Regions from separate parts of the Chitinophaga sp. W2I13 genome, predicted to be linked through region 3. Evidence: riboswitches for the same ligand, from Rfam matches in the RefSeq annotation. Region 3 holds a riboswitch; each other region holds the start of a gene.
The links. Region 3 has a riboswitch for cobalamin ahead of QFZ48_RS03675 (DUF5074 domain-containing protein). Riboswitches for the same ligand answer to the same signal wherever they lie in the genome.
Positions count from the first base shown of each region.

Region 1 (5,216 bases), 170 kb from region 3:
CACTATCTTTTCCCCGTTGGCCAGGGTGAGTACCGCTTTATGCTGACCGGGCGCCACATCTGCGGGCGTCTTTTTCGCTGTAGTGGCCATCGGGCTAACCACTGGCTGCCTGAAAAAATAAATGGCCGGAAGAGCGAGCCCGATTATCACGGCTGCCGCGGCGGCGAGTTTAAACGGACCATAATTCCTCCGGGAGCGGGACATGGATATTACCGGGGCGCCCTGGATATGCTGTAACAGCCCTTTCCGGACCCTTTCGCCGGGTTCGCCGGAGTGGGAGCCGTTATCCGGCTTCACCTGCCGGAATGCGGCCTGCATTTCGTTCAGGAGCGTCCTGTCGGAATCCTTGTCCCGCAGGTAATCCATCAGTTCAAGGGCTTCCTGCGGACTACAAGTCCGTTGTTGCCAGCGTTGCAGCAATAATTGGTAATATTCATTGTTCCTTTCCGTGGGCATATATATACTATCCCAAAAAAAGCAGGTAGGGTGGTCCGGGAGAAAAAAAATTATTTGGAGGAGTTGAGGAGAACCCCGGAAACCAGTAACAGGGGAAGAATACCGTCGGTATTAGTATAGAAGAAAAATTTAATACTTTTCATGGCCAGCACCATATGTTCCTTTACTGTATTGCGGGAGATGCCCAGTTCTACGGCTACTTCTTCGTAGCTTTTGCTTTCTTCCCGGCATAGCCTGAACACTTTTTGCCGCTGAGGGGGCAATTGCGCAATGGCCTTATGTAATAAAGATTCGTATTGTTTCCATAATAACCGGGTGTCCGCATCTTCCGTCTGATGCTGCAGTTCCTGCATTACCTGTAAACGGAGCGCTGCGTCGGCGCTGATCTTCTTCATTAACTTAAATACATGATTCCGGGTAATACGGTACAGATAACCACTGAATGACAATTCAGGGTTGATCCGCTCCCTAATCTCCCAGATCTTTATAAACACTTCCTGCAGTGCATCTTCGGCCAGTTCCGGGATATTGATGAAGTGGAGAATATAAGTGTAAAGTGAGGGGTAATACTGATCATATAAGGTGATATACGCTTCAGTATCCCCTTGCTGTAGCCGTTGCAGCAAAACCGCTTCTTCATTGCTCACTGGTTGCTCGATTTGATAACTAAAGTAAGCAATTGGCGGGAAATTCGTGTAAAATTTTGCAGCGGATTTTGTCTTTCTCGCTGATTACGCTGATTATACTGATTATACTGATTTTACTTTTGGATTTTTAGATTGATAATAATTAAGGGAGATAAAAGCAAATATTTCCATTTCTATCTCTCTTAATCCTTTATAAATCCAAAAAGTAAAATCAGTATAATCAGCGTAATCAGCGAGAAAGACAAAATCCGCTTCTATCTCCCCAAATCCTTTAAAAATCCCAAAGAACAAAATCCAATTAATCAGTATAATCAGCGTAATCCTGAGAAAGACAAAATCCGCTCAGGTAAACGCCGGTGCATACTCGCCGGCGAAGGCGGCGAAGTCGCGCGCCGGCCTGCCGGTTATATCCATTACAGCGGAGGAAACGGCCGCCGCTTCGCCGCGTGCGTAGTGGGCATAGTCTTCGATGAGGCCCTCTGCCTGCCAGGCGGGGAATCCGGCGTGGAGAAGGGCGGGCAGTAACTCTGCTGCGGTAACGTTGATGTAGCGGATAGTGCGCCCCAGTGCATTGGATAGCGTTTCTGCGAGTGCGGCATGGGTGAGTGATTGCGGGCCGGTGATATCGTAGGTGTTGCCTTCATGCCCATTGCCGGTGAGGGCAGCCGCAGCTATGGCGGCAATGTCGCGGGTGTCTACTACGCTGATGGGAGCGTCGCCGGCGGTAGCAAAGAATTTGTTCTGGCTGGCAATTGTTTCACGGAAACCCAATAGCCCCTGCATAAATAAATTGGGCCGCAGAAAAGTATATGCCATACCGGATACACGGATCTTTTCTTCTACAGCGGCATGATACCGTAAAAAACGTACGGGCGATTGTGCGTCCGCATGGAGTTGCGAGAGCTTTACGATATGCGGTAACCCGCTTTTAACGGCGGCCGTTACAAAATTGCTTTGCAGTTTTTCCGCTGCTTCAGAAGAGTTGGTAAGCAGGAAAGCCCGCTCTATTCCTTTAAGTGCAAGGGCTAAGCTGTTGGCATCGTTGAAATCGCCGGTTACTATTTCAGCGCCGGGTAAGGCGGCAAGGGCATTTACGTTATTGTCTGTTGTGCGCACCATGGCGCGGAAGGGAATGCCTTGTGCCGATAACTGTTTAGCCAATGTAGTACCAATGTGTCCGGTGGCGCCGGTGATCAGTATGTTTGTCTGTTTCATAGCTGTTTGTTTTTATGATGTAAAACTCCGCTTTTCGCCCGGCCCGAAATTGTAAGAAAACGAAACGGATTTGATAGTTGCGGGGATTTACTATCTTCGCGCCGGTTCTTTATGTATTACTAATCGAAGCAAATAATGGTTCCCGCTGAAAAGCGGGATTAAAAGGGAACTGTGTGCAAATCACAGGCTGTCCCGCAACTGTAAGCTTCCGGCAGCGCACATGCACTGCAACTGGTAAATAATATGCCACTGTTCCGGCCAGGAATGGGAAGGTGTTTACCAGCGGAACAAGCCAGGAGACCTGCCTTTATTTCACTTTGACAATGCTTTCGGGGATTGAAGCGTGTCAGGTTTCGGTATCGGTAATTATCAGAACAGGCGTATGCATGATGGAATCATGTATACTATATGCTTGTTCTTGTATCTGCCATACCTTCTCCTTCCGTATTATTTTCTCAAAAACATTGCTGTACTATATAAAAGAGCGTGAACGTCATGTATCACCTTTTAAACAATCAGTAATGATTATCCACAACTTAGGCTATCCGAGGATAGGTAGCCAGCGTGAATTGAAGAAAGCCTGCGAAAGCTACTGGGCAGGCAAAATTACTCTTGATGAATTACAGGCAACCGCCCGTAATATCCGTTTACACAACTGGGAGCTGCAGCAACAGAAAGGGATCGACTGGATTCCCTGCAATGATTTTTCCTTTTACGACCAGGTGCTCGACACTTCCCTGATGGTGGGCGCTGTGCCACAACGCTACCGCACCTTGCAGGAGAAGAAACTTCCTGAAACAGACCTGCTCTTCGCCATGGCGCGCGGCTACCAGCGCGATGGCGACGATATCACCGCCATGGAAATGACAAAGTGGTTTGATACCAATTATCATTATATCGTTCCGGAATTTACGGCAGACCAAACATTTCATTTCTTCTCCCGCAAAGTAACAGCGCAGTTTCTCGAGGCAAAAAAAGAAAACTATGCTGCTAAACCCGTGATCCTTGGCCCGGTATCTTTCCTGTTACTCGGAAAAGAGAAAACGGCCGGCTTCAACCGTTTATCGCTGATAGATAAACTGCTGCCGGTATACCTGGAGGTGCTGTCGCAGCTCACACAAGCCGGCGCAGAAGTTGTGCAGCTCGATGAGCCCTGCCTGTCGCTCGACCTGGATGAAGCAGCCCTGCAGGTGTTTACGAATACCTACACGAAAATTCATGCAGCCTTCCCCCAACTGCATATTCTCCTGGCTTCTTATTTTGAATGCTATGGAAAGAATCTGCCGGTGGCTTTGGCATTGCCGGTGCAAACATTGCACCTCGATCTCGTGCGTTGCCCGTTGCAACTGGAAGATATCCTCGATACAGCTATTGCCCATACTTCTTTGCACCTCTCGCTGGGTGTAGTGGATGGCAGGAATATCTGGAAAAATGATTATGAAAAATCTTTACAGCAGATACAAAAGGCAGTAAACGTGTTAGGAAAAGACCGTATCGCCATTGCTCCTTCCTGCTCATTGCTGCATGTGCCGTGCGACCTGGATAACGAAACAGCCCTGTCTCCCGAAATTAAAAACTGGATGGCCTTTGCCAAACAGAAATTGCAGGAACTGAATGAGCTGCGTGATATTGTGAACGGCAATACGGCGCTGCTGGAAGCCAATAAAGCAGCTATCCATAACAGGGCCACCTCGCCGCTGATTCATAGGAAAGAAGTGAAAGAGAGGATAGCGGCATTTACCGCCGCAGATGCACGCAGGAACAGTACGTTCCCGGTGCGTCAAAACATCCAGCAGCAGCAGTTTGGACTGCCACTGTTTCCTACAACTACGATCGGCTCTTTCCCGCAAACAGATGATATCCGTCAGTTAAGGGCGCGCCTGAAAAAAGGAGAGCTGACCACCGAACAATATGAAGCCGCCATTGAAAAAGCGACCATAGAGGTGATCCGCTGGCAGGAGGAGATTGGCCTGGATGTACTGGTACATGGTGAGTTTGAACGGAATGATATGGTAGAATATTTTGGTGAGCAACTGCAGGGATTCCTGTTTACAAAAAATGGCTGGGTACAGAGCTATGGCAGCCGTTGTGTAAAACCACCGGTTATTTTTGGAGATGTAAGCCGTCCGGCAAACATGACCGTGCGTTGGAGCAGTTTTGCGCAGGCGCATACCGATAAACTGATGAAAGGCATGCTCACCGGTCCGGTTACCATTTTGCAATGGTCCTTTGTACGGGACGACCAGCCCCGTTCCACTACGGCCAACCAGATCGCGTGGGCTATCCGCGATGAAGTAGTGGCATTGGAGCAGGCAGGCATTAAGGTGATCCAGATAGACGAACCTGCTATCCGGGAAGGCTTACCTTTGCGTAAAGAAAACCGCGCAGCTTACCTGGAATGGGCGGTACAGGCGTTCCGCATTTCCGCCAGCGGCGTAAAGGATGAAACGCAGATCCATACACACATGTGCTACAGTGAATTTAACGATATCATTGAGCATATTGCAGCGATGGATGCAGATGTAATCACCATCGAAACCTCGCGTTCGCAGATGGAGTTACTGGATGCATTTGCTGATTTTAAATACCCTAACGAGATAGGCCCCGGCGTATACGATATCCATTCTCCCCGCCAGCCATCTGCGGAAGAAATGATTTCGCTGCTGGAGAAAGCCGCCATCACACTTCCTGCCAGGAACCTGTGGGTAAACCCGGATTGTGGGTTGAAAACCCGTAAATGGCCGGAAACAAAAGTGGCATTGTCGAATATGGTCCGAGCAGCGGAAGTGATGCGGGGAAAAGCATCTTTGTAAAAAAGAAAAACAGTACAATCATGACTATAGAAGAAAAAATTCTTCATTCGGAAACCCGGATCTTTAAAGCCGTATTTCCCAGCAC
Region 1 is NZ_JBNPWD010000001.1:731,705-736,920, reverse strand. Features, by position in the region: gene QFZ48_RS02960 (FecR family protein) at 1-456, opposite strand, end outside; gene QFZ48_RS02955 (RNA polymerase sigma factor) at 507-1,103, opposite strand; gene QFZ48_RS02950 (SDR family oxidoreductase) at 1,446-2,318, opposite strand; cobalamin riboswitch at 2,438-2,641, shown strand; gene metE (5-methyltetrahydropteroyltriglutamate--homocysteine S-methyltransferase) at 2,840-5,131, shown strand; gene QFZ48_RS02940 (acyl-CoA thioesterase) at 5,152-5,216, shown strand, end outside.
Region 1: another riboswitch for cobalamin. It lies ahead of metE (5-methyltetrahydropteroyltriglutamate--homocysteine S-methyltransferase); the one in region 3 lies ahead of QFZ48_RS03675 (DUF5074 domain-containing protein).

Region 2 (5,216 bases), 170 kb from region 3:
TTTTAATGGCGTCCCCGATAGTGTTATTAAAATAAACATACACTTCCTTTCCTTCTTTGATCCACGCGCGGATCTCCTTTGCCCGTTGCGCCAGGTAATCATCTGTATACCCACCCTTATAATCGCCGGCGGGCCCATGAAACCGCAGGTATACAAAATCAGCCTTTGCATTAAGTCGTTCATTCCTTGATTTTGGAATGTCATGCAGCACGATGCTGCATTCATATTCATCTGCCAGCTCATACACTTCCCCGATGTACCAGGAGCTGTGCCTGAACTCCAGCGCTACTTTCCAGCCATCCGCGGGATTAATGCCCTGTACTATATCCAGCAGTTGTTCTACCTGGCCATATTGCTCCACCGTTACACCGGGTGGAAACTGTATTAACAGGCATCCTTTCTTCGCTCCGGCCTCATTGATCACTTCCATAAAACGAATCACATCCGCTTCCTGGAATGCCAGCTGCTTCACATGGGTGATGTCGCGCCATAACTTGAAGGTGAAAACAAAATCATCCGGTACTGAGTCCGCCCACTTTTTTACCGTTGCGGCCTGGGGTACTTTGTAGAAGGAGCTGTTGATTTCAATGCTGTTAAACAGGGAGCCATAGTAAGTGAGCCGGCTTTTATCCCGGAAAGCGGGAGGATAGGCCAGCTTGTTAGGCACGGGTAGTACGAGTCCGCTTGTGCCCGATTTATAGATGCCTTTGGTTTTTTTTGCCATGCAAGGGGTAAAGCAAAAATCTAACCAGTGGGGATGGTAATAGCCAGGAATACTTTTTGTATAGAAACCGTAAATCCGCTTCCCCTAAAAACTATCCGTTATGACATCATTCACCGACTTCTTCACCACTTATGGCCGGGCCTCCTTAGGCAACGATACAAGTATCATCGCCAGTTGTTATGCAGAAAACTTCATGGCCGCCGGGCCATCGGGAAGCATGACTTTTAAAAATGATGAAAAGTTCACGCAATGGCTGGAAGAGATGTTTAAATTTAACCACAAGGTCGGCATGCAGGAAATGAAAGTCATTAAAGTAGAAACGTCGCCGATGGGGAAATACTATACCAGGGCGCTGGTCAGATGGGGCGCTGTTTTCTCAAAAAATCCGGAGGAAGTCATTGAATTTGAGATTACTTACATTTTACACCATCTTAATGATGCACTCAAAATAATCATGTATATCAGTCATGAAAACGAGGAAGATGTTTTAAAAGAGAAAGGCATCATCAGTTAGGCGCTGGTACAAATACAAAATCAGTATATTGTAAGAAAAAAAATGCGCCGTATTATACTCAGCTTCGTACTTATCATCATGGGTGCCTCTCTCTACGCCCAGGCACCGGAGGAAGCAGTGAAAGCTGCTATTAACCAGCTGTTTACTGCCATGAATAATTCAGATAGTGTAGCGGTGGCCGCCTGTTTCGCGCCGGGAGCGATATTGCAGTCGGTGATGGAAGACAAAGCAGGCAAGCAAACTATCCACACCACGCCGGTCAATGAATTTTCCTCTTTTATAGGCAGACTCCCGGCCCAGGCGGCGGACGAGCGTATTGTATTTGGCTCCGTCCTGATAGATGGCCGGCTGGCTGCTGTATGGACACCCTACCGCTTCTTCTTCAAAGGACAGTTTTCCCACTGTGGGGTAGACTCCTTCCAACTGGTGAAGCTCCCGGATGGGTGGAAAATCCAATATCTCATCGACACCAGGCGCAAAGACAATTGTGAAGAATCAGCCATGGCAAAATAATACCTGCACCCGCCCTGACCCGGTATTACCTCGCGCATGCTTCACAGATGCGTGAAACCAGCGTATTCGTTGCGTAACCCATGCACTATGCATACAGTCCGCATGCACTACTCATGCACTACTCATGCACTCATGATGCACTCCCATGCACTATCAATGCACTATCAATGCACTATCCCTGTCAAAAACCAGGGTTTCGGTCAGCTTTCAGGGTGGATATGCCCACATGGATACCGCTCCCGTTTTGAATCGATCAAATAATAACCTACTTTTGCCCCGCTATGGTTCAGGCATGTCCACTCCGGATATACCTGATTAAAAGGGAACTCGGGTGAAAATCCCGGACAGTCCCGCTGCTGTAAGTCTCATACAATGCTAAGGCATCGCCAATCAGACCACTGTTGAACATTCAATGGGAAGGTCGCCTGAAGCAGAGATAAGTCAGAATACCTGCCATACAACTACTTTTTTAAGCTTTCGTGGAATGAAGCTTGGGAATAAATTCAATCTGCGGGTATCCCCCGTATCTTGTCTCTTTCCTGATTATTTTTCTTATTGCGAAAGCTGTTGATGGAACATTAACAGGCTTGGGAATGATGCGTTTTAAAACACCGGCGAAAACCGCCGGGATGTTGCTGGTATTGCTCTGTGGGGTGGTGAGTGCCCTTGCACAACAGGCCGACAGCGTAAAATCCAAGGACCTCCGGGAGGTATCCGTTACAGCCCCGCGTACGGCCAGGGAAGTAAGCCCGGGGCAGAAAATGCAGGCGAAAGAACTGGAGCGGCTGGGCAGCCACTCCGTGGCGGATGCTATCCGTTTTTTTGCCGGGTTGCAGGTAAAGGACTACGGCGGTATTGGCGGTCTCAAAACCGTTGATATACGCAGCATGGGCACCAACCAGGTGGGCGTATTTTATGATGGCATTCAACTGGGCAATGCCCAGAACGGACAGGTGGACCTGGGCCGGTTTTCGCTGGATAATATGGAGGAAATCGCCCTGTACAACGGGCAGAAAAGCAACATCTTTCAGCCGGCGAAAGACTTTGGATCAGCCGGGGCCATCTATCTTACTTCTCTCAAACCTAAATTTGCACCGGGAGAAAAAACACATCTCAGGGGTACTATCAAAACCGGCTCCTTTGGCCTGTTTAATCCCTCTTTGCTATGGCAGCAGAAGATCAGCAGCAAAGTATCCGCCTCCTTCAGCACCGAATGGATCAATGCTACCGGCAGGTATAAATTCTCCTACCAGAAACGGGATGAAAACGGGCACCTGGTATATGATACCAGCGCTTACCGGAAAAACGGCGACATCAATGCCGTTCGCATGGAAGGCAGTTTCAATGGCCTGCTGAATGGCGGGGAGTGGAGCACCAAAGTGTATTATTACCAATCGCAGCGCGGCCTGCCCGGGTTCATTGTAAACGGTGTGTTCGGGCATGTGGACCGTCAATGGGATCAGAACATCTTTGTGCAATCCAGCTTCCGCAAAGATATTACCAAACGTTACAGCATCCTGCTGAACGGGAAATACGCCTACGACTATACGCGGTTCCTGGCGCCGGATACTGCCCGGCTTTATATAGATAACCACTACCGCCAATATGAAATGTATTTCTCCTTGGCACACCAGTATGCCCTTACCAACTGGTGGACCATTGCGGCTTCGGGCGACTTTCAATGGAACCGCCTGGATGCGGACCTGACCAACTTCAGCTACCCTACCCGTTATACCACACTGGCTGCTGCCGCCACAAACATCAGCTTCAACCGTTTCAGCGCACAGGCCAGCCTGCTGGCCACCTTCGTGAATGAAACTGTAAAGAAAAATGCTTCGGCGCCCTACCAGCAGAAATTTACACCGGCAGTATTTGTTTCCTGGCAGCCCATGCGCTCACCGGATTTCCGGCTTCGTGGGTTTTACAAACAGATCTTCCGCATGCCTACATTTAATGACCTCTATTATACCGAGATCGGCAACCGCTTCCTGGAACCCGAATTCGCCACACAATATGATGCAGGATTCACCTGGAATAAAACCTTTGCCAGCAGCTGGCTCACTCAGGCAGGTATCGAGGCAGACGTCTATTACAATGAAGTAAAGGATAAGATCGTAGCCGTTCCCGGCGCCAGCATGCTCAGCTGGCAAATGGAGAACCTGGGGTTTGTAAAGATAAAAGGCGTGGATGTAAAAGCAAAAGCGCTATGGCTTATAAAAAAACAGGTGCAGTTCAGCACACGGCTCACGTATACGTACCAACGCGCACAGGATTTCACCGATCCCTCCGGCAGTTTTTACGGCGACCAGATCGTTTACATTCCCCGTCACAGCGGCTCGGTGATACTGAGCGCCGACTATAAACAATGGGAAGCCAACTACAGCTTCATTTATACGGGAGAACGGTACAACAGCAAAGAAAATAAGTTAAAGAACTACGTGGAGCCCTGGTATACCAGCGATATTTCACTGGGCAAACAATTCAGTTACAAACATACCCGGTTCCATGTAACGGCACAGGTAAATAATCTCGCCAACCAGTTCTATGAAGTGGTGATCAGCTACCCCATGCCGGGGAGAAATTACCGCTTCATTTTAACCGTGAATATTTAATCGTCATGATGAAACAGCTAAGGAATACAGTATTGGTGGCCGCCCTGGCAGGACTGGCCATCACCGGTTGCCGGAAAGGAGAAAAAATTGTTCCGCCGGAAGTAACACCCGTGGATACCGCCACACCAGGATCCCTGCTCAATGGATTTTACCTGCTGAATGAAGGCAATATGGGCAGTAATAAAGCCTCTCTGGATTATTACGACTATACCACAGGCATCTACAAAAGTAATATCTATGCTACTGCCAATCCCACTACTGTAAAGGAACTGGGCGATGTAGGCAACGATATTGAAGTATATGGTACGAAGTTGTATGCCGTGATCAACATTTCCAACAAGGTGGAAGTGATGAATGCAGCCAGCACCAAACGTATCAAACAAATTGATATCCTCAACTGCCGCTATATAACTTTTGCCAACGGCAAGGCATACGTAAGCTCCTATGCAGGCCCCGTACTGATAGAACCCAATGCACCCATTGGTTTTGTAGCAGAGATAGACACCACTACCCTGGAAATTACCCGTAAAGTGATTGTGGGTTACCAACCGGAAGAAATGGCTGTAGTGGGCAACAAACTTTATGTAGCCAATTCCGGCGGCTACCGCGCACCAAATTACGACCGCACCGTGTCGGTAATAGATTTGAATACTTTTAAAGAGATAAAAAAGATTGATGTGGCGATTAACCTCGACCGCCTCAAGGCAGACAATGATGGCGATGTCTACGTGACTTCCCGCGGCGATTATTATAATACACCATCCCGCCTTTTTGTGATAGATACAAAAACGGATGCGGTAAAAAAACAATTTGATATTCCCGTGAGCAACCTGTGTATTTCCGGCGACACCGC
Region 2 is NZ_JBNPWD010000001.1:724,832-730,047, forward strand. Features, by position in the region: gene QFZ48_RS02910 (DUF72 domain-containing protein) at 1-724, opposite strand, end outside; gene QFZ48_RS02915 (hypothetical protein) at 825-1,238, shown strand; gene QFZ48_RS02920 (nuclear transport factor 2 family protein) at 1,281-1,751, shown strand; cobalamin riboswitch at 2,017-2,223, shown strand; gene QFZ48_RS02925 (TonB-dependent receptor plug domain-containing protein) at 2,345-4,363, shown strand; gene QFZ48_RS02930 (YncE family protein) at 4,369-5,216, shown strand, end outside.
Region 2: another riboswitch for cobalamin. It lies ahead of QFZ48_RS02925 (TonB-dependent receptor plug domain-containing protein); the one in region 3 lies ahead of QFZ48_RS03675 (DUF5074 domain-containing protein).

Region 3 (5,216 bases):
AGGTGGAAAAGATGTTCTGCGAATTTCACCGGTACCTGGTCAATTACAATCACCGCAAAATTTGCCAGTGTAAAGCATGTGTATCCGCTATTGACCTTACCCTGAAGGTAATTACCCACTATGGCGAGTTTACCACCTACCAGGTAAAGAATTTCAGTAAGCTGATAGGGAAAGATGTGATAGTGGCGCACCAGTTGTTGAAAAATGATATAGAACAGCATGAATACTGGCTGGTAACAGATAACCTGTTGCATGATGAGCCGCCGGAAGGACTGGCGCAATGGATGACATGGGATGCCAGCATCAAACAAACAGAAACCGGTAATATTTCTTTTCACTACACGCATTTAAGTGAACTGCGCAATACCTTACCACCTGATCCCGATCCACAGATAGAGCTTAAAAATAAAACGAAAATGATTTCTGTGTCGAAGGAATTTGACCGGGATATAAAAACGCTCATTTATAGCGTCGTGCATTTTGAGTTCAGGCACCTGTGGCAACCCGGTGTGGTGGCAATAGACGAAGTAGAACATTTTCTGCCCGGCGTAGGTAGCCGTCACCGGCATGTGATGGATAATGGCGAACATGTGATAATGTTCACCAGCAGTTTTTCGTACGATCCGGAACAAAAGGCGTTGTTCAGTGAAACAGATGAGAAGCGGCATAACGCTTTCTACTATACGGTGGAAAAGGTAACAGACCAGAGAAGCCGGTTGACTATTGATTATTATCTCCCTAAAAATTTTATACGGCAATGGCTTTTCCGGCTCACGGAAAAAGATAAGGTAGAAGTGGGTTTATGGAGGTCGCTCGAAAAGCTGGAGCCTGTGGTAATGAATATGAAGTTGCCGCTGGATTTTTAAGAAAAGAGGCGACTCGCAGGAGTCGCCTCTTTTTATTTCTTCCTCTACTCATGAAATACAGGCATGGCGGGGAAATACCATCCGTTGTAAGTAATCGTTTTTTTCAATGTGGCCGTAGTGGCATCATACATCAGCACCCTGTTCACATCCCCGGTGAAGGAACCGTTCAGCGTAGTCATCACCAGTTCATTTTTATCCTTGTTATACGCTGCGCCGGCGCCATAGAAATACTGGCCGGAAGGCAGTGTAATAAAAGGAGATGCAAGAGATGCCGTGTTACCAATGATATAGCGATACAGTTGGGTGCCACCGGCAAAGCCGTTGTTACGCACAATGTAAACGGCATTTTCCGTTGTAGAGGCAGTGATGGCAGCATGACGCCATGCGCCCCATGGGGAAGGTACCGTGAAAGGCAATTTCACTGCGGTTCGCGCCAGTGTAACCGGATCTATGCGGATCAGGGAATCTGCGTTGGTGGCATATACGCCGCCATCTTTACCGGCAGCAAAGGCCAGGTTGGCTGCGCCGAATTTTTTTACTACGGCATAGGTACTGCTGTTTAAAGCAACGATACCATCTGTTTGGGATAACACAAAAATATAGCTGCCGGCTTTTAACATATCACCGGTATAACCCGCTACACCAGTTACTTTAGCACCTACAGCAAGGGAAGGTAACGTGATGGGATATACGCCGTCCTTTGCACTCAGCAATCCGCGGGTGGCATCCACACCGATAAAAGCATGACCATCATTACCCGGCAGGGTGGTAATACGGCCGGTTTCCACGAGGCTGCCGGCATCTGTCACTACCAGCGGGCCGCCTGCTTTTACAACAATATACATTTTACCGTTGAAGATAGTAGCATACTGCAGCGTGTTGGATGGGCCACCCAATGCGCCTGCGGGGTTCTCTGCATGATAAATGTTAGGTACAAGACTATCGCCGCTGTAGGAGTAGAAATGCAGGTCACCGGTGCCGTGACCAAACCACCCTTCGTTGGCGATAAAAAATCCATTGCCGTATTTGCCGGCGATTAATGAAGCCGTAACACCGCCGGTACCCGTTTCGCTTGTGCGTTGGCGTTCGAGCGGCTGTAACGCATCATCTTTTTGGCAGGAAGCAACAAACAGCATCAGTGCTGCAGACAGAAAGGATAATAACTGTTTTTTCATATTTATTGTTTTATTAAGAAAATACAACGCACGTTTCTCCCGGGGCAAAACCCTGGAGAAATGATCATAATACCGGCTATCCTCCGGAATTACGCCTAAGGCTAAACGAAAAAAAATAACAGCGCATAAAATGGCTGGCAGGCCCACATTCACAGCATTTCACCCGAAAGCGTTGAATGATTAATTACAAGAGGCAGGTCTTCTGGCTTACCTGCTTTTCCGGGACCTTCCCATCTGCCGGACAGGCAGACAGTGGTATGGAGTTCATCCGGAAAAACAATTTATCTGACGATAAATGCAGGATTACAGCTACGGGGATAGCTCCGGTTTTACACCGGATTCCCTTTTAATCCGCCACGGGGCGGAACCAAATGCGGAAGCAAACCTACGGTAATTAGGTATAATTGCCAAAATGATGTGGTAGGAGGAATTTCAGTGGATGGGTTGCCTTTGTAACCTGTTAACTCATAAAAAAAGCGTGATGCAATTCAACATTGCACCACGCTTTACAAACAATATTTCTATAAAACTTATCCCTTCATCTGCCACGCCTTCGTTTTGGTAAACGCTCTCAATCCCTGGTGCGATAACGTTGCGCCAAAGCCGGAGTGCTTCCTGCCCGCCCACGGCAATCCTGCTGTAACCCGGTCGCAACAGTTCCAGTAGCCGGTACCCGCATTTACCTGCGAAAGGATTTCCTGCGCCCTTTCACCATTGGAAGAGTATACCGATGCAGTAAGACCATACTCCGTATCGTTCATTAGTTGAATAGCTTCTTTATCACTGGTTACTTTCATGATGCCTATCACCGGGCCAAAGCTTTCTTCCTGCATAATTTTCATGTTGTGATCCACATCCGTGAGAACGGTGGGCTCAAAGAAGTTGCCATCATGTACAATGATATGACCGCCGAGTTTCAGCGTGGCGCCTTTTGCACGGGCTTCCAGTACCTGGTTTTCGAGTACTTTTAACTGTTCCTTTCTCGTGATGGCGCCAAAGTACACGCCGTCGTCTGTAGGTAGTCCCAGTTTCCACGACTTCACTGCTTTTACAAATTCAGCTACATATTCATCGTATACTTTTTCATGTACATAAATGCGTTCTACTGCGCAGCAGCTCTGACCGTTGTTATAAAAGGCGCCGTCGGCTGTAGCTGATGCCACTGCTGCGATATCTTCGATGTCGTCTGTTACATACAGCGGATCTTTTCCACCCAGTTCGAGTTGACAGGGCAGCATCCTGGAAGCAACTTTTTCATAAATGTATTTACCGGTTTTATAAGAGCCGGTAAAGAAGTAGCCGTCTACCCGCAGATCCATGAGGCTTTCGCCGGTGGCTTTCCCGCCAATGGCTACCTTGAAAGCATTTTGCTCAAGACCGGCATAGTAAAAAAGTTTCTCTATTTCCATACCCGTTAGAGTAGCATATTCGGAAGGTTTATACAACACAGTATTGCCCGCCAGCAGGGCCGGAATAAAAACATTTACACCTACCAGGTAGGGATAATTCCAGGCGGAGATATTGCAGATAACGCCCAGTGGTTCGTAGGAGATTTTTTCTTTTAAGCTATCTGTATTCGTTACCCATTCGTCCGACAGGTACTTCTCTGCGTTCTCCAGCATCCAGTTAATCCTGGCTACGGCGCCGTTGATTTCATTGCGTGATTGCTGCAATGGTTTTCCGGTTTCAGCTGTAAGCACGCCCGCCAGTTTTTCCACTCTCTTTTCCAGCTGCTGGTTGAACCGGGTAATTACTTTGATGCGTTCTGCCAGTGGCTTGGCCGACCAGCGGTCGAATGCCAGCCGCAGCAACGCGGTTTTTTCAACTACCCTTGCCAGTGAATCTTCTCTGAGAACGGCGAGGGTTTGTGCGGTGGCAGGATTAAAGATTCTCATTTCGTATGGTTTCTAACTGCTTGAAGAAATTGTGTTTTGATTTGCTGGGAAAGCGGGTTGTTTTCTTTCTCCGGCATTCTTTCCGGATGCCATTGCACGCAAAGCATAAAGCCTTTACCGGTTTTATCTTTGAACTCAATACCCTCAATCATTTCATCGCTGGTGTCGGAGGTGGCGCTTACCATAATATTATTTCCCAGCCTGGCCGGGTGGATGCCCTGGTGATGCGCGCTGTTCACCTGTCCTTTTTCCTGGCCGGTAATGCTGTACAGCAATGAGTCTTTCCGGATATTTACGCCGTGTATTTTATCGCTGATATCTTTTTTATGAATTTTGTTGGCGGCTTCGCCGATGTCTTCATATACTTTCCCGCCTTCCAGGATGTTGATGTATTGTAATCCGCGGCAGATGCCTAATACAGGCAGCTGTTGCTGTTGGGAATACTCATAGATGCGTTTTTCAAAAGCATCCCTTTCCGGCAGAAATTCCTGCGGCTGATGCGGATAGTTTTCGGCGCCGCCATACAGCGAGGGAATCACATCCACGCCACCGGTAAGCACCAGGCCATCGCAGGTATAAATATCTTCCACGTTATTACGCAGGAAGGAAAGGATCACCACTTCGAGGTCATCGCCGAGGTCTTCGGGTGTAAACCAGTTTTCATAATTGACAAAACTGGCTTCTGTATAGCTGATCCCTATCTTTTTCTTCATGATCTAAAGCGCGTTTAGGTACAACTGTTTGAAATCTTCCCGGGTAACCGGTTTAGGGTTATTGGGATGGGCGAAATCGGCAAGTGCCAGGTCTGCCAGTGTGTCCACATGTGCGTTGGTAACACCGATATCGCGGAGGTGATGCGGGATATTTATCTTTGCATTAAGATCGAAAAGATATTGTACCACTGCTTCGCCTGTTTCTTCTTTTAACTCCAGTGTTCTGGCGATGCGCCGGAATTTTTCTTCAAAGCCTGCAATATTGAATTGCATGCCATAAGGAATATTTACGGCATTAGCGAGACCGTGATGCGTGTCCAGCAGGGAGGAGAGAGGATGTGCAAGGGAATGCACCACGCCCAGTCCTTTCTGAAAAGCGATGGCGCCCATCATGGAAGCCATGAGCATGTTGCTCCTGCTTTCTATGTCCGGTTTGTTAGTAGCTTTTTCCAGTGAGTTTTTAATGAGATAGATACCTTCCAGGGCAATGCCATCACACAGGGGATGTGGATTCTTTGCCAGGAATGCTTCCATGTTGTGGGTCAATGCATCCATGCCCGTGGCGGC
Region 3 is NZ_JBNPWD010000001.1:898,628-903,843, reverse strand. Features, by position in the region: gene QFZ48_RS03680 (DUF2652 domain-containing protein) at 1-866, shown strand, start outside; gene QFZ48_RS03675 (DUF5074 domain-containing protein) at 911-2,041, opposite strand; cobalamin riboswitch at 2,217-2,428, opposite strand; gene QFZ48_RS03670 (aldehyde dehydrogenase family protein) at 2,572-3,936, opposite strand; gene QFZ48_RS03665 (gamma-glutamyl-gamma-aminobutyrate hydrolase family protein) at 3,933-4,649, opposite strand; gene QFZ48_RS03660 (iron-containing alcohol dehydrogenase) at 4,653-5,216, opposite strand, start outside.